Regions from separate parts of the Rhizobium sp. 10PS4 genome, predicted to be linked through region 1. Evidence: predicted binding sites of a transcription regulator. Region 1 holds the regulator's gene; each other region holds the start of a gene.
The links. Region 1 encodes LexA, which represses DNA repair genes until DNA is damaged. Its sites were predicted from a motif close to TGTTCNNNNTGTGTTCNG; they were not measured.

Region 1 (5,346 bases):
GCCATCATGTTGATTGCGGTCTTCTTCGACCGGCCGTCGATCAGCCTGCGCAATGTCGCGCTCTCCGCTCTCGTCATCATTGCCATTTCGCCGTCCGAGGTCTTGGGACCGAGCTTCCAGATGTCCTTTGCCGCGACATTGGCGCTGGTCTCGGGCTATCAGCTGTGGAAGGACCGGCGCGTCCGAGAAAACGCCTTCCTGAAGCTGCCGATCATCAGGCCGTTCGTTACGGTTGCCGGTTTCTTCGGCGGCGTCTTCCTGACCTCGCTGATCGGCGGTTTTTCAACCGCGCTGTTTTCGATCGAGCATTTTCATCGCCTGACCGCCTACGGCCTGCCGGCAAACCTCGCGACAATGCCGATCATCTCCTTCATCATCATGCCGGCAGGTCTGCTGGCGATGCTGCTCATGCCTTTCGGTCTGGATGTTTGGGCTTGGAAGATCGTCGGATTCGGCCTCGATTTGGTGATCGCGGTTGCAAAGACGGTGTCCGGCTGGGGTGGCAATATCGACGTGGGCCGCTTGCCCGCCTGGTATTTCGCCGTCGCCGTGGCAGGCTTTCTGCTGCTGACGCTGCTCCGCACCCGGTTGCGCCATGTCGGCACATCGATTATCGCGGTCGCAACGCTCATCCTGCTGCTTCTGCCGGGTCCCCGTCCGCCGGATCTGGTGATTTCGGAGGATGGCAGTCTCGTCGCGGTCGTCGCGGCGGCGGCAATGGCTTCCAACCGTGAAAGACCGCCGGACTTCATCTTCGACCAGTGGCAGAGAGCGCTGGTCCTGCCGGGGCATAATCCGCCGAAGATGCTGAATGGTCCTGCTATCCCGCCTGAGGGAGAAGACCGCCGCGTCAGGCTTTCCCGCGATCAGCAGAACGAAGCAAGGACCGCGATGCGGACGGCCGCAGCGGCCGGTGACGCAAACCGCTTTTCCTGCGTCAAGAAGGCCTGGTGCACATCAAGGCTTGGCAATGGTCAGGTGGTAACCGTCATCGACAATGCCGCCTATCTCGGCCCGGCATGCGACGCGGCCGATATCGTCGTGACGTCCGTGCGCCTTCGCTTCAACAACTGCCGCTCAGGTGCAACGCTCTTCACCGGCGAGACGCTGCGCAGGACCGGATCCGTCGAGTTGCGCTTCACGGACGCCGGCCCGGAGGTGGCAACCGCCTTCGATTCATTGTCGCGGCCATGGATGCGCCATCGCGCCTATGACTGGCGCAGCAACAGTTTTACCGAATCCGGCCTGGCCAATGTCAGTGATAGCGGCGAATGAGACCGACGAGCTTGCCCTGAACCTTGACGCGGTCCGGCCCGAAAATCCGGGTCTCGTAAGCCGGGTTGGCCGCTTCCAGCGCGATCGAGGCGCCCTTGCGGCGGAAGCGCTTGAGTGTCGCTTCTTCGTCGTCGACCAGAGCAACGACGATGTCGCCGGGACTTGCGGTGCTGCCGTTGCGGATGATCACGGTGTCGCCATCGAAGATGCCGGCGTCGATCATCGAATCGCCCTTGACCTCCAGCGCATAATGTTCACCGGAACCGAGCATGTCGGCCGGAACGACGATGTCATGGGTGTTGTTCTGGATCGCCGAGATCGGCACACCGGCAGCGATTCGGCCCATGACCGGCACCGAGACCGAGTTGCCGTTGTCGGCGACGGGTTTTGCGGGAGCAGGAGTGGCGACCGGCTGCAGTTTGCCAAGGCTACCCTCGATGACGCTCGGCGAAAAGCCGCGCCGGGGCTGAATGCTGGGGCTGTAGGCCTCCGGAAGCTTGATGACCTCGATCGCGCGGGCGCGGTTCGGTAGGCGGCGAATGAAGCCTCGCTCCTCAAGCGCAGTAATCAAGCGATGAATCCCGGACTTGGAGGCGAGGTCCAGGGCATCCTTCATTTCGTCGAAAGATGGCGGAACGCCGGATTCCTTCATGCGCTCATGAATGAAAAGGAGAAGCTCCTGTTGTTTGCGCGTGAGCATCGACGTTGTGACCTCGTGATTGAAACAAATCCAGAACAGACACTATATGTTCCATATGTGTTCCGCAAGTAGCTAAATTTCCGTAAAACTTGGCGCCAACTCGTTGAGATTTTTATTTTCATTCGCCGGATTGGCACAGAAGTCTTGCATTGAGGGACGCGCCATCGCACATCTCTTGCCGTTTCCAGGAGGGATATCATGAACGCGCATTCCGCCAAACCGCACCCGCTGGATCATGTCGTGCTGCCGGTCGTCAACATCGATCTGGCGCGCGAGAGGCTCGGCAAGCTCGGCTTCACCGTTGCCGCCGATGCGTGCCATCCCTTCGGAACGGAGAATGCCTGCGTCTTTTTTGCCGACAAGACCTATCTGGAGCCGCTCGGGATTGCGAACGTCGAGGAGAGCAACGCATCTGCGCGCCAAGGTAATGTCTTCACTGCCCGCAACCAGGCCTTCCGTTTCCGCTGTGGCGAGGAGGGGCTCTCGGGGCTGGCTTTCGGCAGCAAGGATGCCGGCATCGATCATCAGGATTTCGTCGGCAACGGATCGAGCGCTGGCGAGATGCTGCAGTTCACCCGGCCGATGACGATGCCGGACGGTTCCGAGACGATTGCCGGCTTTAAGCTGGCTTTCGCCGGCGACCTGCGCGCGCCTGATCTCCTGTTTTTCACCGTCGAGCGCGTCAATCCGCTACCGGCCGACCGCGCGGCGCTGGAGACGCATGCCAATGGCGTCACCGGCATAGTTGAGATCGCGCTTTGCACGCCAGAGCCGGCCGCCTTCGCTGCCTTCGTCAGCCTTGCCGTGGCGCAATCGGCAGTCGAGAAAACCGGTTTCGGCGTCGATATTGCGGCATCGAATGCGAAAATCAGCCTGATGACGCCGGAAGGGCTGGAGGCATATTTCGACGTCGCCGTCTCATCCGCAGATCGCGGCCTGCGCGGCCGGGCAATCCTCTTTGCTGTCGCCGATCTTGCCGTGACAGAAGCGCATTTGGCTGCTAACGGGGTGACATACACGCGCAAGAACAATCGCATTCTGGTGAAGCCCGCGCCCGGGCAGGGCACGCTCTTCGCCTTCGAGGAAACACGATGAGCACTGATACGAATTCCGAAGTCAGGATCGGCGAAGGCCAAGGCCAGGTCACCTTTTCCAATACCGGCCGTCTATCGCTGATTGCCGGTCCCTGCCAGATGGAGAGCCGCGACCACGCCTTCATGGTTGCCGGCACGCTGAAAGAGCTTTGCGGAAAGCTAGGCATCGGCCTCGTCTACAAGAGCTCCTTCGACAAGGCGAACCGCACCTCGCTCTCGGCCGAACGCGGTATCGGGATCGAAAAGGGCATGGAAGTCTTTGCCGACCTCAAGAAGGAATTCGGCTTTCCCGTCCTGACCGACGTTCATACTGCCGAGCAATGCGCGGAGGTGGCAAGGGTGGTCGATGTCCTTCAGATCCCGGCCTTCCTCTGCCGCCAGACCGACCTTCTCATCGCCGCCGCCAAGACCGGCCGCGTCGTCAATGTCAAGAAAGGCCAGTTCCTCGCCCCCTGGGATATGAAGAACGTTCTGAAGAAGCTCAATGCCAGCGGCAATCCGAACGTGCTGCTGTGCGAGCGCGGCGCCTCATTCGGTTACAATACGCTGGTCTCCGACATGCGTTCGCTACCGATCATGGCGGCGATGGGTGCACCCGTTATCTTCGATGCGACCCATTCCGTGGCGCAGCCGGGCGGGCAGGGCGAATCCTCCGGCGGTCAGCGGGAATTCGTGGAAACGCTGGCGCGCGCCGCAGTGGCTGCCGGTATTGCCGGTGTCTTCGTCGAAACCCATCAGGACCCCGATAACGCACCTTCCGACGGCCCGAACATGGTCTATCTCAAGGACATGCCGCGGCTGCTTGAAAAGCTGCTCGCCTTCGATGCGGTCGCCAAGGCTTGACGTTCAACAGCCTGACATGATCGTGCTATAGGCATGTCGCGCAAAAGTGTGCAGCGGTTTTGCGACAACGACATGCGGAAAGCCAAAGACCTAAAGCGTGGCAAGCGAATCTGAAAGATCGCGACGCGCTTTAGGCGAGATCCAAACGCGGTTCGAAGGCTGGAAACTGCAGCATTGTAATTTGCACGCCTTCGACTAAGACAGGTTTCGAACCGACTTATCATCCACCGAGCAGGAAGAACCCATGACTGCAATCACCGATATCATCGCCCGCGAGATTCTCGATAGCCGTGGCAACCCCACCGTCGAAGTCGATGTCTATCTCGAAGATGGCAGCATGGGCCGCGCGGCCGTTCCCTCAGGCGCCTCGACGGGCGCGCATGAGGCGGTCGAACTGCGTGACGGCGGCAAGCGCTATCTGGGCAAGGGCGTCGAAAAGGCGGTCGAAGCCGCCAACACCGAGATCTTCGACGCGATCGGCGGCATCGACGCCGAAAACCAGATCCAGATCGACAACATCATGATCGAGCTGGACGGCACGCCGAACAAGTCGCGCCTCGGCGCCAACGCCATCCTCGGCGTGTCGCTCGCCGTCGCCAAGGCTGCTGCCCAGGCGTCCGGCCTGCCGCTCTATCGTTATGTCGGCGGCGCCTCCGCCAGCCTGCTGCCGGTGCCGATGATGAATATCATCAATGGTGGTGCCCATGCCGACAATCCGATCGATTTCCAGGAATTCATGATCCTGCCGGTCGGCGCCGATTCGATCGCCGAAGCCGTACGCATGGGTTCGGAAGTCTTCCATACGCTACGCAAGGAACTTGCTAGCCAGGGCCACAACACCAATGTCGGCGATGAAGGCGGTTTCGCACCCGGCCTGAAGAGCGCGCCTGAGGCCCTCGACTTCATCATGAAGTCGATCGAGAAAGCCGGCTACAAGCCTGGCGATGACATGTGCCTCGGCCTCGACTGCGCCTCGACCGAATTCTTCAAGGACGGCAAATACGTTCTCGAAGGTGAAGGCCGCACGCTGGAATCGGGCGCCATGGCCGAATATCTGGCCGAACTCGCCGCCAACTATCCGATCATCTCGATCGAGGACGGCATGGCCGAAGACGACTGGGACGGCTGGAAGACGCTGACCGACCTGACCGGCAAGAAGACCCAGCTCGTCGGCGACGATCTCTTCGTCACCAACTCCGCCCGTCTTCGCGACGGCATCCGCATGGGCGTTGCCAACTCGATCCTCGTCAAGGTCAACCAGATCGGCTCGCTGACGGAAACGCTCGATGCTGTCAACACGGCGCACAAGGCGGCCTATACTGCCGTCATGTCCCACCGCTCCGGCGAGACCGAAGATTCGACCATCGCCGATCTCGCGGTCGCCACCAACTGCGGCCAGATCAAGACCGGCTCGCTGTCGCGCTCCGACCGTCT
Region 2 (5,346 bases), on a different contig from region 1:
GGGTCCGGCTGGCAGGCCATTTTCCACCTTTGAACGCCTCGTGGCGTGGCGTTATCTGCGCGCCCGCCGCAAGGAAGCCTTCATATCGGTCATCGCCGGCTTCTCCTTCGTCGGCATCATGCTCGGCGTCGCGACGCTGATCATCGTCATGGCGGTGATGAATGGCTTTCGCACCGAGCTCGTCTCGCGCATCCTCGGCATCAACGGCCACATGATCGTCCAGCCGGTCGACGGCCCCTTCACCGATTATCCTGACCTCAGCAGCAAGCTCGCCGCCGTACCCGGCGTCAAGATGGCGCTACCCCTGGTAGAAGGCCAGGTGCTCGCCTCCGCCCAGGCCGGCGGTAGCACCGGCGCTCTGGTGCGCGGCGCCCGCGCCGAGGACCTGACCAAGCTCAAGACGGTCTCCGACAATATCAAATCAGGCGACATGGTGGGTTATGCCTCCGGCGACGGCGTGCTGATCGGCAGCCGCATGGCCGATCAACTTGGTCTGCGCGTTGGCGATCTCATTACGCTGACGTCACCGGATGGCGACATCACGCCGATGGGCGTCAGCCCTCGCATCAAATCCTACAAAATCTCCGGCCTCTTCGAGATCGGCATGTCGGAATATGATTCCTCGATCATCTTCATGCCGCTCGAGGAAGCGCAGCTCTATTTCAATGCCGAGGGACTGGTGCAGTCGATCGAGCTCTTCGTCGACAATCCCGACGATATCGACGATCTGAGGCCCAAGGTGGAGGAAGCGGCCGGTCGCCAGATCGCCATCACCGACTGGCGCCAACGCAATCAGACCTTCTTCTCGGCGCTGCAGGTCGAGCGCAACGTCATGTTCATGATCCTGACCCTGATCGTGCTCGTCGCCGCGCTGAACATCATCTCCGGCCTCATCATGCTGGTGAAGGACAAGGGCAGCGATATCGCCATCCTGCGCACCATGGGCGCCAGCGCCGGCGCGATCATGCGCATCTTCTTCATGACCGGGGCGGCGATCGGCATCGTCGGCACTATTGCCGGTGTGCTGCTCGGCGTTCTCGTCTGCGTCAACATCGAATCCGTCCGCCAGTTCTTCTCCTGGATTTCAGGCACCGTACTCTTCAATCCGCAGGTCTATTTCCTGAGCCAGCTGCCGGCCGAGATGGATCTGAGCGAAACGATCTCGATCGTCGTCATGGCGCTGACGCTCTCCTTCATCGCGACCATCTTCCCGGCCTGGCGTGCCTCCAGGCTCGATCCGGTGCAGGCCCTGCGCTACGAATAAGGAATGCCGCCTTCATGAAACGCAACGTCGTACTCCAGCTTACCGGCGTCGAGCGCCATTACGGGCAGGGCGGTACGCTGCTCTCAATCCTGAAGGGCGTAGATTTTTCGATATCGAAGGGGGAGATTGTCGCTCTCGTCGCCCCTTCCGGCACCGGCAAGTCGACACTGCTGCATGTCGCCGGCCTGCTGGAGCATCCGGACGGTGGTGAGGTCAACATCAACGGCCATGCCTGTGATGGCCTGAGCGACGAGAAACGCACCGCCATCCGCCGCAGCGAAATCGGCTTCGTCTATCAGTTCCACCATCTGCTGCCGGAATTCTCGGCGCTCGAAAATATCATGATGCCGCAACTGATCGCCGGGCTTTCCTGGAAGGAAGCCGGAGAGCGGGCCGGCCAGCTGCTCGATTATATGCGCATCGGCCATCGTGGCTCGCATCGCCCGGGCGAGCTTTCCGGCGGCGAGCAGCAGCGCGTTGCAATTGCCCGCGCCGTCGCCAATGCGCCGACCCTGCTTCTTGCCGACGAGCCGACCGGCAATCTCGACCCCGAAACGGCAAGCTACGTCTTCGACGCGCTGGAAGCGCTGGTGCGCCAGTCCGGCCTTGCTGCCCTCATTGCCACCCACAATCACGAACTCGCCCGCCGCATGGATCGGCGCGTAACGATTTCGGACGGCAAGATCGTCGATTTCTGAGGCCCAGATCAGATCAAGGGATGATCAATCCGCCGCGATAGTCGAGCATATAGGCCTTCTGGCCATCGACCATGATGCATTCGTGGCCGATGAACCGCTCGCAGCCGCCTTCGCTGCTGTCGATATAGCGGCCGAACGGATGGTCGAATTCCATCCCGTCAAGAAACCGGCCCTCGTGATACATCGCCGAAAGTGCAGCCTTGATCACTGCTCCGGCTGCTGTGCCGTCGATGAGTTCAGGCGCAATGACGCAGCCGAAATAATTCATCGCCCAGACCGGCTCGTCGGCAAGCCACACCACTTCCTGTCCGGCGAAATCGGTCCCGCCGAAATAGCTGTCGAGATAGCGCCAGTCGCCGCGTTCGTAACCGATATCGTGGGCACCCGGCCGGCAGGGCAAGCGCGCTACGCCGCCGCCGACATAGGTCGCAGCCTTCGCCTCCACGACGAATTCGTTCAATATCGCAATATCCAACATGCCATTCTCCTCTCAGCTAGATGCTGGCAAATGTGCCGCGGCATGTAAAGAACAAAAAGGGAACATATGCCAGAAATAAAGAGTCGCCCTGAAGAGGTCTGCCGCCTGAGCACCATGCCCGATCTGCGGCGGATCGGGAAAGGGCAAGGCTGCTGCCGATCACATCGAGCGCCGGCCCCTAGCCAATTCGTCACCTATTTCCTGGGATTTTCAAACACAAGAAAGAAGGAAAAGATTCCTGTTGACAACAGAACATACATGGAACAAATTGAAAACATAACGAGTAAAGGAGAGCCCGATGACTGACATGATCCGTGATATCGCAGCATTCACCTCCATCGCAATGTTCGTTGCCAGCTTCTCGCTCATCGTCATGGCGCTCTAAAGTTTTCAGGGGACCGTATGGCAATCATGCGGTCCGGACGCGGGACTTCTTCTGGACATCATCGCCCTCTATGCCGACAATGCGTCCGATTCATTCGGGTGATTGGGAAGGCATGTCATGGCGGATACGGCAAAGGGTTCAACGGGCGAGGCGACCGGCGGCACGCCGAGTTTCATCCACCTGAGGGTCCATTCCGCCTATTCGCTTCTCGAGGGCGCACTGCCGCTGAAGAAGATCCTCTACAAGGCGACCGGCGACAGCCAGCCGGCGATTGCGATTACCGACACCAACAATCTGTTCGTCGCCCTCGAATTCTCCCAGAAGGCGATGGAAGACGGCCTGCAGCCGATCATCGGCTGCCAGGTCTCGATCGATATGGGAGACGGGTTGGAAACGGAAAAGCGCGGCGGTCAGCAGGCTCTGGTCAAGCTGCCGTCGATTGTTCTTCTTGCCGCGACGGATGCCGGTTACGAACGGCTGGTCGATCTCGTCAGCCGGGCCTATCTCGGCGGCGAGAGCAACCAGGCTGTTCATATCAGCGCCTCCTGGCTGGAGGAGGCAGGCACGGAAGGACTGATCGCATTGAGCGGCGCCTTGACCGGGCCGGTTGACGTGGCGATCAAGGAAGGCCATCCCGCTCAGGCGGAAGCCCGGCTGCTCACGCTGAAGCGCCTCTTCGGCGACAGGCTCTATGTCGAACTGCAGCGGCACGGCACCTACGACAAGCGGCACGAGCAGAAGATCATCGGGCTCGCCTATGCCCACGACCTGCCGCTGGTTGCGACCAACGAGGCTTTCTTTCCGACTCGCGACGATTACGACGCTCATGATGCGCTGATGGCGGTCGCGCACAACGCCATCGTCTCCGATGACAGCCGCTTTCGCCTGACGCCGGATCACTATCTGAAGAGCCGGGCCGAGATGGTCAAGCTCTTCGCCGACCTGCCGGAAGCGCTGGAAAATACGATCGAGATCGCCAGGCGCTGCTCCTTCGTGCTGAAGACGCGAAAACCGATCCTGCCGCGCTTCACGGGTGCGACCGACGATGCCGAGGAGGCCGAACGCGCCGAGGCGGGCGAGCTGCGCCGCCAGGCGGTCGAAGGGCTGGATATGCGGCTTTCGACGCTCGGCATGTCGCCGGGCTATGAGGAAAAGGATTATCGCGAGCGACTGGATTTCGAGCTCAGCGTCATCGAGCGCATGCGTTTCCCCGGCTACTTCCTGATCGTTGCCGACTTCATCAAATGGGCCAAGCAGCATGACATTCCGGTCGGTCCCGGCCGTGGTTCGGGTGCCGGTTCGCTGGTCGCCTATGCCTTGACGATCACCGACGTCGATCCCTTGCGTTTTTCGCTGCTCTTCGAGCGCTTCCTCAATCCGGAACGCGTCTCGATGCCGGACTTCGACATCGACTTCTGCCAGGATCGCCGCGAAGAGGTAATCCGTTACGTCCAGGCCAAATATGGCCGCGAGCAGGTGGCGCAGATCATCACCTTCGGTTCGCTGCAGGCGCGCGCCGCCCTTCGCGACGTCGGCCGCGTGCTTGAGATGCCCTACGGCCAGGTCGACAAGATCTGCAAACTCGTGCCGAACAACCCGGCCAACCCGACGCCGCTGTCCAAAGCGATCGAGGAGGAGCCGAAGCTGCAGGAAGAGGCGGCGAAAGAACCCGTTGTCGCGCGGCTGCTCGACATCGCCCAGAAGATCGAGGGGCTTTACCGCCATGCCTCGACCCATGCCGCCGGCATCGTCATCGGCGACCGGCCGCTTTCCAAACTGGTGCCGATGTATCGCGATCCGCGCTCGGATATGCCGGTTACCCAGTTCAACATGAAATGGGTGGAGCAGGCGGGCCTCGTCAAGTTCGACTTCCTCGGCCTGAAGACGCTGACCGTGCTGAAGGTCGCGGTCGATTTCGTCGCCAAGCTCGGTATCAAGGTCGATCTCGCGGCCATTCCTCTCGACGATAAGAAGACCTACGAGATGCTGTCGCGCGGCGAGACGGTCGGCGTGTTCCAGGTGGAAAGTGCCGGCATGCGCAAGGCGCTGATCGGCATGAAGCCGGACTGCATCGAGGACATCATCGCGCTGGTGGCACTCTATCGTCCGGGTCCGATGGAGAATATCCCGACCTACAATGCCCGCAAGCACGGCGACGAAGAGCTGGAATCGATCCATCCGATGATCGACCACCTGCTCAAGGAAACGCAAGGGGTCATCGTCTACCAGGAACAGGTGATGCAGATCGCCCAGGTACTATCAGGCTATTCGCTGGGCGAAGCCGACCTTCTGCGCCGCGCCATGGGCAAGAAGATCAAGGCCGAGATGGACCAGCAGCGCGAACGCTTCGTCGTCGGCGCGGTCAAGAATGGCGTATCGAAGCCGCAGGCCGACAATATCTTCGAACTGCTGGCGAAGTTCGCCAATTACGGCTTCAACAAGTCGCACGCCGCCGCCTATGCCATCGTCTCTTACCAGACGGCCTACATGAAGGCGCATTATCCGGTCGAATTCCTCGCGG
Region 3 (5,346 bases), on a different contig from region 1:
CATGTTCCGTCTCTTCGTCCTCGATCACGCCGCCTTGCCCGAAGCGGGACGCGGCCCAGGAAAGGCCGGGTGACGATGAGATCGCGCCGCGGGCATCGAACCCCATATGAAAAAGCCGCGACAGCACATCCCTAAGAAGCGCCTTTTCACCGCCGAAAAGATGGGCGCAGCCGCTAATATCGAGAAACAGGCCATCCTTGTCGTCGAACGCCACCAGCGGCGTATAACGGTCGCACCAGTCGGCAATTGCCTCCAGCAACCGGCGGTCGGCTGCCGGATCCTCTTCCGCGACCTCGAGCAGCGGGTGCATGGCGCGCGCTTCGGCAACGCCCAGCTCCTTCCTCAGCCCCAGCCTTTCGGCCAACTCGTCCAGTGCCGTCAGCCGCATGGCATTGTTGAGCTTGCCGGAACAGACGATAGGCGGCCCTTCAGGACGCCCTTTCGAACGCCAGGAGAGCCCCCATCGCCTGCGGGCGATGCGGTCCGTTGGCAGATGCGGGAAGCTGAGCGCCAGAATGCGCTGACTGTTCGCCTGGAGGACGAACGAGGTTTGGTTCGGCAACAGGGAAAAATTCGCGTTCATGGGGATTCCACTCCAGAAGAAAGGAGAGCGGGGCCGGATTGCGGCTCTTCTCCAGCGTCAGACGGAAAATTGGATTGCCGATGCTGCCGGAAAGTTTCGATCCATCCGGCAACGGCCGCAGAGCGGATGGGGCCGGTTCGACATGCAGACGGAAGGCCGCACTGCTTGCCTCCTCCGCCCCGGCCTGACGGACAAGAAAGAGCGGACGGCGGGCAGCATGCGCCCTGAGACTAAGCCTGCGGCTTTCGGTCAGGCCGAAATGGGCAGGATTGCCCCGTACTTCGAAGATGACGGCCGAGAAGGCAGCGCTTTCCACCGCGGCCTCCGCCAGCCAGAGCGCCTCGTCCAGCTTGCGCGGCGCGGCATGGAGAAACCGCTCCGGGCTCAGCCCGAAATCCCGAAGCCCGGGAGCATAGGGACGGCCTGCCTCCAGCGTGCCGACGGCATCGCCGATCCAGAGCAACGGCAGAAGGCGGCCGGCATCCGCTTCCTGTTTTTGCAGCCGCGCGGCAACAGCCATCGCCAGCCCGCTTGCAGCGCCGGCATCGCGAGACAGAGCGGAACGGAATTCGGTGATCGCATCGAGCGGCAGGCCGCCTTCCAGCGCCCCGTCAAGAAACTCCACCCCAAACGACAGGGGCGGCAGCGTGCGCTCCTGGTGGGTCTTACGTCCTTCCGCCAGGGCTTCCCGTTCCGCTGCGGCAAGCGCCGGCGCGGGCCGTCCCTCCAGTCTGGCGATGGTTTCGCGGAGCGCAAAAAGCCGCTCGCGCGCCAGGGCGTGCTGCGCCATGGCGTTCTCCGATCCGTCTTGTTCCTGTTATGTTCTTATAGATTCCAGAGAGCTAATGAAGAGTCAACGGCCATTTTCTATGAAAATATTCCTGCCTTTGATTCCGCACTCGAAAATCGGCGATAAAGGTTCTATATGGGCCCGCAAAGGAAGGAATGTTCATGGCCCGCATAGACCAGAGCGATGATTGGCGGGATCGCCATGCGCCGACGATCAGCGCCTTCGAGTCGCTGGCGATGGAGGCCTATAGCCATCTCCCGGATGAATTCCGCCAGCTGACGACCAACCTCACGATCGAGATCGAGGATTTCCCCGATGACGACGTTTTCGAGGACATGGCGCTGGAAACCCCTTTCGATCTGCTCGGCCTTTTCGAGGGCAGGGGCATTTCCGAACGTTTCACGGTGGAAACCGGCGAGATGCCGAACCGCATCCGCCTCTACCGCCGTCCCATTCTCGACTACTGGGCTGAGAACGACGAGACGCTCGGCGATATCATCACCCACGTCCTGATCCACGAGATCGGCCACCATTTCGGGCTGAGCGACGATGACATGGAGCGGATCGAGGCAAGCGCCGAGGAAGCCGCCGAGCGATAGAGCGCCGCGCGTCCAAGGACGCGCTAAGGACGCTCTATCACTTTCAATCACGCATAATCCTTTCCGAAAATCGGTTACGATTTTCGGGGTTATGCGCTAAAACCTCACTGCTCGGAGAGCTTCATCTCGGGATCGTAGTCCTTGCCTTCGACATGCTTGACGACGGCCTGGCCGCACTGCATCGCACCGGTTGCGGCATTGAAGGCATAGGTCGGCGAGCCCTCCAGCGACCAGCCCTTGTTGAGGGCGGCGGTGACCTTATGGCAGAAGGAAGCATCGTCGGGACCGGTCAGGAAGCGGTAGAGTTTCATCACATCGTCTTTCGTGCTGCAGCCTGGCGGGCTGCTATCAGGCGCGCTTTATGGACCAGACTTTCCGCCTGGACAAGATGCAGCCGCTCGACCATCCGCCCGCCTGCATTGATGACGTTCAGCCCATCGGAGGCGGGGTCGGCAAAGGCTGATATGATCGCCTCCGCTTCCGCAATCGCTGCCGGATCCGGGCTGAAATGCCGGTTGGCGGGCTCGATCTGCGCCGGATGGATCAGCATCTTGCCGGCAAAGCCCATGGCCCGGCCCTGCAGACATTCGGCATCGAAACCCTGTTCGTCCCTGAAATCGTTGAAGACGCTGTCGATCGCATCGAGCCCGTAGGCACTGACCGCAAGGACGACCTGCATCAGCCACGGCACGAGATAGCTTCGCCCCGGCTGCGGCAGCACGCCGGTTTCCTTGCGCAGGTCGTTCAGCCCGACGACGAGACAATCGAGCCGTGAGCCCGGCATGCGCCCGGCTGCGGCGATAACAGCCGCATTCAGGATGCCGCGCGGTGTCTCGATCATCGCCCAGATGCGCAGATCTTCCGGTGCATCGGCCTCGGAGAGAAGGTCACTGAGCGCCATGATATCCTGCGGTTCGTCGACCTTCGGCAGCAGCACGGCATCGGGACCAAGCGCCATCACCAGCTCCATGTCCGCCAGGCCGAAATCGGTGGACAGACTGTTGATGCGGATGATCCGCTCCTTGCCTTGAAGCAGCCGAGCCGAAAAGAAATTCCTTAGATTTTCCCGCGCTTCCGCCTTCTTTTCCGGCGCCACGGAATCCTCGAGATCGAAGATCACCGCATCGCAATCGACCGCATGGGTTTTTTCAAGGGCGCGGGGATTGATGGCAGGCACGCTCAGCACCGAACGGCGCAGGCGGATGGAGCGGGTCGTAGGGTTTCGGCTCATGGCGAATTAGTGCCAAGCTTTGAAAGCCGAAGCAAGCAGCCACCCCAGACATCTAGCAGAACAACAAAAAGCCATGCTTGCCTTGCAGAGAGGAAGGAGAAGGACCACATTCCTTTCCGAAGAAAGGTCTCTAACCATGCAGAACATTCGCTCCATCTTCCTCATGCTTGCCGGCGCCACCGTTTTCGTGGCCATGCTGCTTTTCACCTTTTCGGTGACGCTCGCCGTTGGCGGCATCCTGACCGTGCTCATGGTCGGACGCGCGCTTTCGATGAAGATGAAGCCTGCTCCGGTCCGCGCCAAGGCAAACAATGGTAAGCGCGAGATGCGCGTGTGGAACGACGGCCGCGGCACGATCATCGATCTCTGATCACCTTTTCGCTAAAAATTTGGTTCGCTGAAAAAATTCGGCCGACCCTGTCGGATCACGCTTCCATGCTGCGTCCTTGAAGCAGCCAGGCATTCAGCCGGCGCTCAAAAACGAATGGAGGACAAGCATGGATGCGACGACAGAGAGCAACCCGACCAAGATGCCACCGGTCAAGAACGGCCTGCTGCCCTATCTGACGGTCGACGGCGCGGTGAAAGCTGCGGAATTCTACAAGAAGGCTTTCGGCGCCGAAGAGGCCTATCTCGTGCCGGTCGACGAGAGCGGCAGAACGATGCATGTGCATCTCTACATCAACGGCAGCTCCCTCATGCTGTCGGATGCCTATCCTGACTACGGCCATCCCTTCAAAGGCCATGAAGGCTTCGCCATTCAGCTGATCATCGACGATATCGATTTCTGGTGGGATCGCGCGGTTGCTGCCGGCGCCGAAGTCGTCATGCCGGTCGAACTGATGTTCTGGGGCGACCGCTATGGCCAGCTTCGTGATCCGTTCGGCGTCCTCTGGGGGTTGAACGCACCATCCAAATAGGGACAGCCGCAATCGGCGGACCGCGCGAAACGTCGCGTGGCCGCCATCTGTGAAAGATTCTCCTTCATTTCGGCGAAAAACTGGACTAGATGCAAATTCAGGAAGTAGATTTGCTGAAATGGAGCATGGGTCATGGATAAATTCGTGAAGCTCACGGGCGTTGCAGCGCCTCTGCCGGTCGTCAACGTCGACACCGACATGATCATTCCGAAGGATTATCTGAAGACGATCAAGCGCACCGGCCTCGGCACCGGCCTCTTCGCGGAGGCTCGTTATAACGAAGACGGCTCAGAAAACCCGGATTTCGTGCTGAACAAGCCGGCCTATCGCGATGCCAAGATCCTGGTTGCCGGCGACAATTTCGGTTGCGGCTCCTCGCGCGAGCACGCGCCTTGGGCGCTTCTGGATTTCGGCATCCGCTGCGTTATTTCGACCAGCTTCGCCGATATTTTCTACAACAACTGTTTCAAGAACGGCATCCTGCCGATCAAGGTCAGCCAGGAAGATCTCGACAAGCTGATGGACGACGCCTCGCGCGGCTCCAACGCCATCCTGACCGTCGACCTCGAAAACCTCGAGATTACCGGCCCCGATGGTGGCTTGATCAAGTTCGATCTCGACGAGTTCAAGCGTCACTGCCTGTTGAACGGCCTCGATGATATCGGCCTGACCTTGGAAAAGGGCAAGGCGATCGACAGCTTCGAAAAGAAGAACGCCGCTTCGCACCCTTGGGCAGCCTGAGCCGTTCCAATCGGTTACCGCATCAAGCCGGGCTTACGCCCGGCTTTTTCTTTGGTGTGGGTCAAAGAAATTTTTCTTTCCAGCCCCTGAGTTGGTCGAGCGACACGCCGATGCCGCCGCAGACTTCGATAAGCGGATTATCGAAGCGCTGAAGCAGCCCGGCATGTACATCGGCAACCGCAAGGGCCGCACCGCAAGCCGGCTCGACCAGAATGCGCTGCGCATCGGCAAATTTCAGGCAGGCGGCAACGGCATCGGCGTCGCTGACGAGAACACTTTCGATCGGATGCTGCTTCGGCAGGTCGAAGACATGCTGCGCCACCTGCCTCGCCCCGAGCGAATTGGCAATCGAGGTAATGGCGGGAAGGGTGATGCGCTCATTCGCCCTGAGGCTGGCATGGAGCGAGGCCGCCCCTTCCGTTTCGACGGCGATAACAGGCACATCGGAAAGCCCGTTACGCTTCAACCCCTCGACGATGCCG
Region 4 (5,346 bases), on a different contig from region 1:
CCGAGGCGGGTCGGTGCCTCACCGGAAACCAGGTAATTCATGTTCTGATTGGCGAGCACGGCCGATTGTACATCGAGCAGGGCCATGTCGACCAACTGGCCTTCGCCTGACTTCAGGGCGTGGATCAGGGCGGCTTCGATCGCCGAGACGGCATAGATGCCGGTGAAGATATCGGCGATGGCGACGCCTGCCTTCATCGGCTGGCCGTCCGGCTCACCGGTGATCGACATGAAGCCGGACATGCCCTGGACGATATAATCGTAGCCGGCGAGGCTGGCATAAGGGCCGTTCTGGCCGAAGCCGGTGATCGAGCAATAGACGAGCTTCGGGTTGACCTTGCGTAGGCTGTCATAATCGAGCCCGTATTTGACGAGGCCGCCGAGCTTGAAATTCTCGATGACCACGTCGGCGGTGGAGACGAGGCGGCGAACGAGATCCTGGCCTTCGGCGCTCTTCAGGTCGGCGGTGACGGAGCGCTTGCCGCGATTGGCGGCGTGATAATAGGCAGCCGAGAGATTCTCGCCGTCGGCGCCCTCGACGAAGGGTGGCCCCCACTGGCGTGTATCGTCGCCGCCGTCGGGATTTTCGACCTTGATGACGTCGGCGCCGAGATCGGCGAGCATCTGTCCCGCCCAAGGGCCGGCGAGCACACGGGCAAGCTCGATCACACGGATGCCGGCCAGCGGCGGTTCTTTCGTCACGGTCTCCGTCATGTTCCTCCGGGCTCTCGTTCTTATATCTAGGGCGCCAGCGTCGCCTCTGATGTACCGGATACCGGTTTCGATGCAAAGCGGCGCTCGCGCCAAACAATGTAGAAGCCCGACGCCATGATAATCATGATGCCGAGCCATTTGATCGCATCCGGGAAGTCGCCGAAGACCAGCCAGGCGAAGATCGTCGCCGAGACGATCTCGAAATATTGCAGCGGTGCGAGCGTCGAGGCTGGTGCTGCGCGATAGGCATAGACGCCGAGGATGCCCGATATCGCGGCCATGGCGCCGACGCCGGCGACATAGAACCAGGCGCGGCCATCCGGCATGACCGGATCGAAGAGATCGGAGCCGGTTCCCTGGCCCAGGAAAAGCAGGACGGCGCAGAAGAGCAGGCCCCAGATGCTCATCTGGAATTGCATCGCCCAAGGGTCCTCCCTGTGCGAGAGGACGCGGGTCATCAGCACGAAGATGGCGATGCAGAGCGCGCTGACGACGGGCAGAAGCGCGATGTAGCCGACCTCTTCGAAACTCGGCTGGATGATCAGCATCGCCCCGAAAAAGCCGACGCCGCAGGCGCTATAACGCCGCCAGCCAATCGTCTCCTTCAGGAAAATGCCGCCGAGGATCGTCAGCATGATCGGCTCGACGAAGAAGATCGCAATCGCGTCGGCGACCGCCATGTATTTCAGCGTGGTGACGAAGGAGATCATCGAGACGGTGATGATCGCGCCGCGGATGGCATGGAACAGGTTCTGGCGCCAGGAAAAATCGGCGAAGCTGCGCCGCCATATTACAATCGGCAGCATGCAGACGGCCTGTACGGCGAAGCGGCCGGCGGTGATCTCCGCGGACGGGACTGTGACGATGGCAAGCTTGGCGAAAATATCGATGAGCGGCGAGAACATCACCGAGATAAACATCAGCACAAGCCCCATCGTCACGTCGGAGGCGGACGAAACGGGGCGGGCGGACGTGCTGTTCATGATGAAATCCCCGTACTCAGGATATTGGTCGCTCAGGATCTTGCGACGGCCCTGTCGCACCAGTCCGCAAAGGCTGCGATCGCCGCATCCGCGCCGATCTCATTCAGTGTTTCGTGCCGCATGTCCTGATATATCTCAGTGCTGATACGGGAGAAGCCTTGACCTTTCAAATGGTTTGACAGCCAGAGCACGGCTTTTCCACGTTCCGTCGCCGGGTCCTCTCCGCCACCGACGAGACGGATCGGCATGTCCCGGGGCAGCCGGTCGAGGTGGATTTTGTGTGGCGCGCGGAAAGTCAGTTCGAAGAGATCGAGCCAGAGAGAGATCGAGGCGTCGAAGCCGCAGAGCGGATCGGCGACATATTTGTCGACTTCATCAGGTCTGCGCGACAGCCAGTCGAACTCGGTGCGGCAGCCGGGAATGGATTTGCCCCAGGCGCCGAAGGTGAGCTTCGGCAGCAAGCCGCTCGGCACGTCGGAGCCCTTCAACATGCGCTCGGCAAGCAGGATCGCCTGGGCGGCGCGGCCGGCAAGGCCGACGGCGAAATTCGAATTCCAGACGGCGACGGCGTCGAAATCGGCCGGAGCCGTGACGGCAGCGTTGAGGGCGATGAGGCCGCCCATCGAATGGCCGAAAAGGATCACCGGCAAGCCGGGATGGCGGGAGGCCGCATGGCCGCGCATGGCGACGACGTCGCCGATCACCCTTTCGACGCCACTGCGTCGGGCGAAGCGGCCGATCGGCGCATCGGGCGCCGTCGTCTCGCCGTGGCCGCGGTGATCATGGGCGTAGACGTAATAACCGCGTGCCGCCATGGCCTCGGCAAAGGAGCGGTATCGTTTCGAATGTTCGGCCAAGCCATGGGATATCAACAGGATGCCGCGTGGAGGGGTGATGGCCTCAGCATGGTGATAGGCCAACGATGCCCCTGGCACGGCGAGCCTTTGCGTTTCAGAAAACATGTGGGTCCTCCCGGCGGCAACAGACCAGATCGCCGGGTAATTGCAACATGGTCATTTGATTATCCGATAACAAATTGCGGCCGTGTTGCGATTCAGGGTTGCGGTCTTTTGATTTTGATGCTTATTTGTTCCTGTATTGTTCTTTTTTGGGGGTTGAAATGAGCAGCATGCAGTTGCGTACCTTGACGTTTGCCGTGTCGATGATTGTTGCCGGCGCCGGCGTGGCGCAGGAGGCCGGCGGGCGCACCCGCTTCATTCTGGCGGCGAGCTGGCAGCCGGCCTTTTGCCAGACGAACCAGAAGAAGGCCGAGTGTGCGAGCCAGACCGGCGAGCGCCCGGACGCGACGAACTTTTCGTTGCACGGACTTTGGCCGATGCGGCAAGATTATTGCGGCGTGAGCGCCGAGCAGAAGGCCGCCGACAAGGATGGCGACTGGAACAAGCTGCCGGAGGTCACGCTTGCGGCCGAGACGAAGACGGCGCTGGCAAAGGCGATGCCCGGCACGCAATCCGGCCTGGAACGGCATGAATGGGTGAAGCATGGCACCTGCACGAAGATGAGCGCCGACGACTATTTCGGCGTCGGTGTGCATCTCGTGGGCGCGCTCAACGCGTCGGCGGTACGCGATCTCTTCGCTGCCAATATCGGCAAGCCGGTCAAAGCCGACGCGATCAAGGCGGCTTTCGACAAGAGCTTCGGGCCGGGTGCCGGCGACCGCATCAAGATGAGCTGCCGGCGGGCCGGCAATGTCAGGATGATCAGCGAGCTGACGATCGGGCTTTCGGAAGCCGCCGGGACAGCATCGGCGAAAAGTGCCGGCCTCGCCGATCTGATCCAGGGCGCTGGAAAAACGTCGTTCGGTTGTGACGAGGGCGTCGTCGACGCTGCGGGCTTTTGACCGGAAATCCTGAGTAAACCGGGTTTCGGCGTTGCCCGCAGGCGCTGTTTCGCCTACATAGCGGCACAATCGAAGTTTCCCGCCCGGAGCAGCGCAGCATGGCACGTCAGTTCATCTATCATATGTCCGGCCTCAACAAGGCCTATGGCAACAAGAAGATCCTGGAGAATATCCACCTTTCGTTCTACCCGGATGCCAAGATCGGTATCCTTGGTCCGAACGGCGCGGGTAAATCCACCGTGCTGCGCATCATCGCAGGCCAGGACAAGGAGTATACCGGCGAAGCCTGGCTCGCCGAAGGTGCGACGGTCGGCTATCTGGAGCAGGAGCCGCATCTCGATCCCAACAAGACGGTGTTCGAGAATGTCATGGAAGGTGTCGCCTCGAAGACGGCCGTCCTCGATCGTTACAATGAATTGATGATGAACTATTCCGATGAGACGGCGGAAGAGGGTGCCAAGCTTCAAGACGTCATCGACAGCCAGAACCTCTGGGATCTGGAAAGCCAGGTCGAGATGGCGATGGAAGCCCTGCGCTGCCCGCCGCGCGACGCCGAAGTCACCAGCCTTTCCGGTGGTGAGCGCCGCCGTGTCGCGCTCTGCCGCCTGCTGCTTTCGCAGCCGGATCTGCTGCTGCTCGACGAACCGACCAACCACCTGGACGCTGAAACCATCGCCTGGCTCGAAAAACATCTGCGCGACTATCCGGGCGCCGTGATGATGATTACCCACGATCGCTACTTCCTGGACAACGTCACCGGCTGGATCCTCGAACTCGACCGCGGCCGTGGCATCCCCTACGAAGGCAACTATTCGGCCTACCTGCAGGCGAAAGCCAAGCGTATGCTGCAGGAAAGCCGCGAAGACGCATCGCGCCAGAAGGCGATCAGCCGCGAACAGGAATGGATCGCTTCCAGCCCGAAGGCCCGTCAGGCCAAATCCAAGGCGCGTATCAAGTCCTATGAGCAACTGGTGGATGCCGCCGAGAAGCAGCGTCCCGGCGACGCGCAGATTATCATCCCGCTCAGCGAGCGCCTCGGCCAGGTGGTCATCGAGATGGACGGTATTACCAAGGGCTTCGAGGGCCGCACGCTGATCAACGACTTGTCGATCAAGCTGCCGCCGGGCGGCATTGTCGGCATCATCGGCCCGAACGGCGCCGGTAAGACGACGCTATTCAGGATGATCACCGGCCAGGAAACGCCGGATGGCGGTTCGATCCGCATCGGCGAGACCGTGCATCTCGGTTATGTCGACCAGAGCCGTGACACCCTTGCGGCCGACAAGACGGTCTGGGAGGAAATCTCCGGCGGCGCCGAAATTATCAAGCTTGGCAAGTTCGACATGAACTCCCGTGCCTATTGCGGCGCCTTCAACTTCAAGGGTGGCGATCAGCAGCAGAAGGTCGGCAATCTCTCTGGTGGTCAGCGCAACCGTGTTCACCTTGCCAAGATGCTGAAGGCCGGCGGCAATGTTTTGCTGCTCGACGAACCGACCAACGACCTCGATACGGAAACGCTGGGTGCCTTGGAGAACGCGCTGGAGAACTTCGCTGGCTGCGCCATCATCATCAGCCACGATCGCATGTTCCTCGACCGCCTGGCGACGCACATCCTCGCTTTCGAAGGCGACGGCCATGTCGAATGGTTCGAAGGCAACTTCGAGGATTATGAACAGGACAAGGTGCGCCGCCTCGGCCCCGATGCCCTCAACCCGGGTAGCCAGGCCCATAAGCGCCTGACACGCTGATTTCACTCATTGTTGCTTGCGGAAGCCCCGGTTCGGCCGGG

Region 2: the regulator LexA is predicted to act here: its motif matches at 2,689-2,706, upstream of dnaE (DNA polymerase III subunit alpha).
Region 3: the regulator LexA is predicted to act here: its motif matches at 1,393-1,410, upstream of RWJ89_RS18375 (ImuA family protein).
Region 4: the regulator LexA is predicted to act here: its motif matches at 2,785-2,802, upstream of RWJ89_RS03820 (ribonuclease T2 family protein).

The regions. Positions count from the first base shown of each region.
Region 1 covers NZ_JAWDIW010000004.1:200,458-205,803, reverse strand. The annotation lists gene RWJ89_RS09060 (ComEC/Rec2 family competence protein) at 1-1,275, shown strand, start outside; gene lexA (transcriptional repressor LexA) at 1,256-1,975, opposite strand; gene RWJ89_RS09050 (VOC family protein) at 2,174-3,070, shown strand; gene kdsA (3-deoxy-8-phosphooctulonate synthase) at 3,067-3,912, shown strand; gene eno (phosphopyruvate hydratase) at 4,157-5,346, shown strand, end outside.
Region 2 covers NZ_JAWDIW010000008.1:37,012-42,357, reverse strand. The annotation lists gene RWJ89_RS16410 (lipoprotein-releasing ABC transporter permease subunit) at 1-1,264, shown strand, start outside; gene RWJ89_RS16405 (ABC transporter ATP-binding protein) at 1,279-1,962, shown strand; gene RWJ89_RS16400 (DUF5680 domain-containing protein) at 1,976-2,440, opposite strand; gene dnaE (DNA polymerase III subunit alpha) at 2,943-5,346, shown strand, end outside.
Region 3 covers NZ_JAWDIW010000009.1:105,845-111,190, reverse strand. The annotation lists gene RWJ89_RS18380 (Y-family DNA polymerase) at 1-418, opposite strand, end outside; gene RWJ89_RS18375 (ImuA family protein) at 429-1,373, opposite strand; gene RWJ89_RS18370 (metallopeptidase family protein) at 1,535-1,972, shown strand; gene RWJ89_RS18365 (DUF1737 domain-containing protein) at 2,077-2,283, opposite strand; gene RWJ89_RS18360 (HpcH/HpaI aldolase/citrate lyase family protein) at 2,283-3,203, opposite strand; gene RWJ89_RS18355 (hypothetical protein) at 3,340-3,573, shown strand; gene RWJ89_RS18350 (VOC family protein) at 3,701-4,123, shown strand; gene leuD (3-isopropylmalate dehydratase small subunit) at 4,256-4,864, shown strand; gene RWJ89_RS18340 (pyridoxal-phosphate dependent enzyme) at 4,926-5,346, opposite strand, start outside.
Region 4 covers NZ_JAWDIW010000002.1:177,105-182,450, forward strand. The annotation lists gene RWJ89_RS03805 (CaiB/BaiF CoA transferase family protein) at 1-713, opposite strand, end outside; gene RWJ89_RS03810 (DMT family transporter) at 740-1,696, opposite strand; gene RWJ89_RS03815 (alpha/beta fold hydrolase) at 1,729-2,658, opposite strand; gene RWJ89_RS03820 (ribonuclease T2 family protein) at 2,817-3,557, shown strand; gene ettA (energy-dependent translational throttle protein EttA) at 3,656-5,305, shown strand.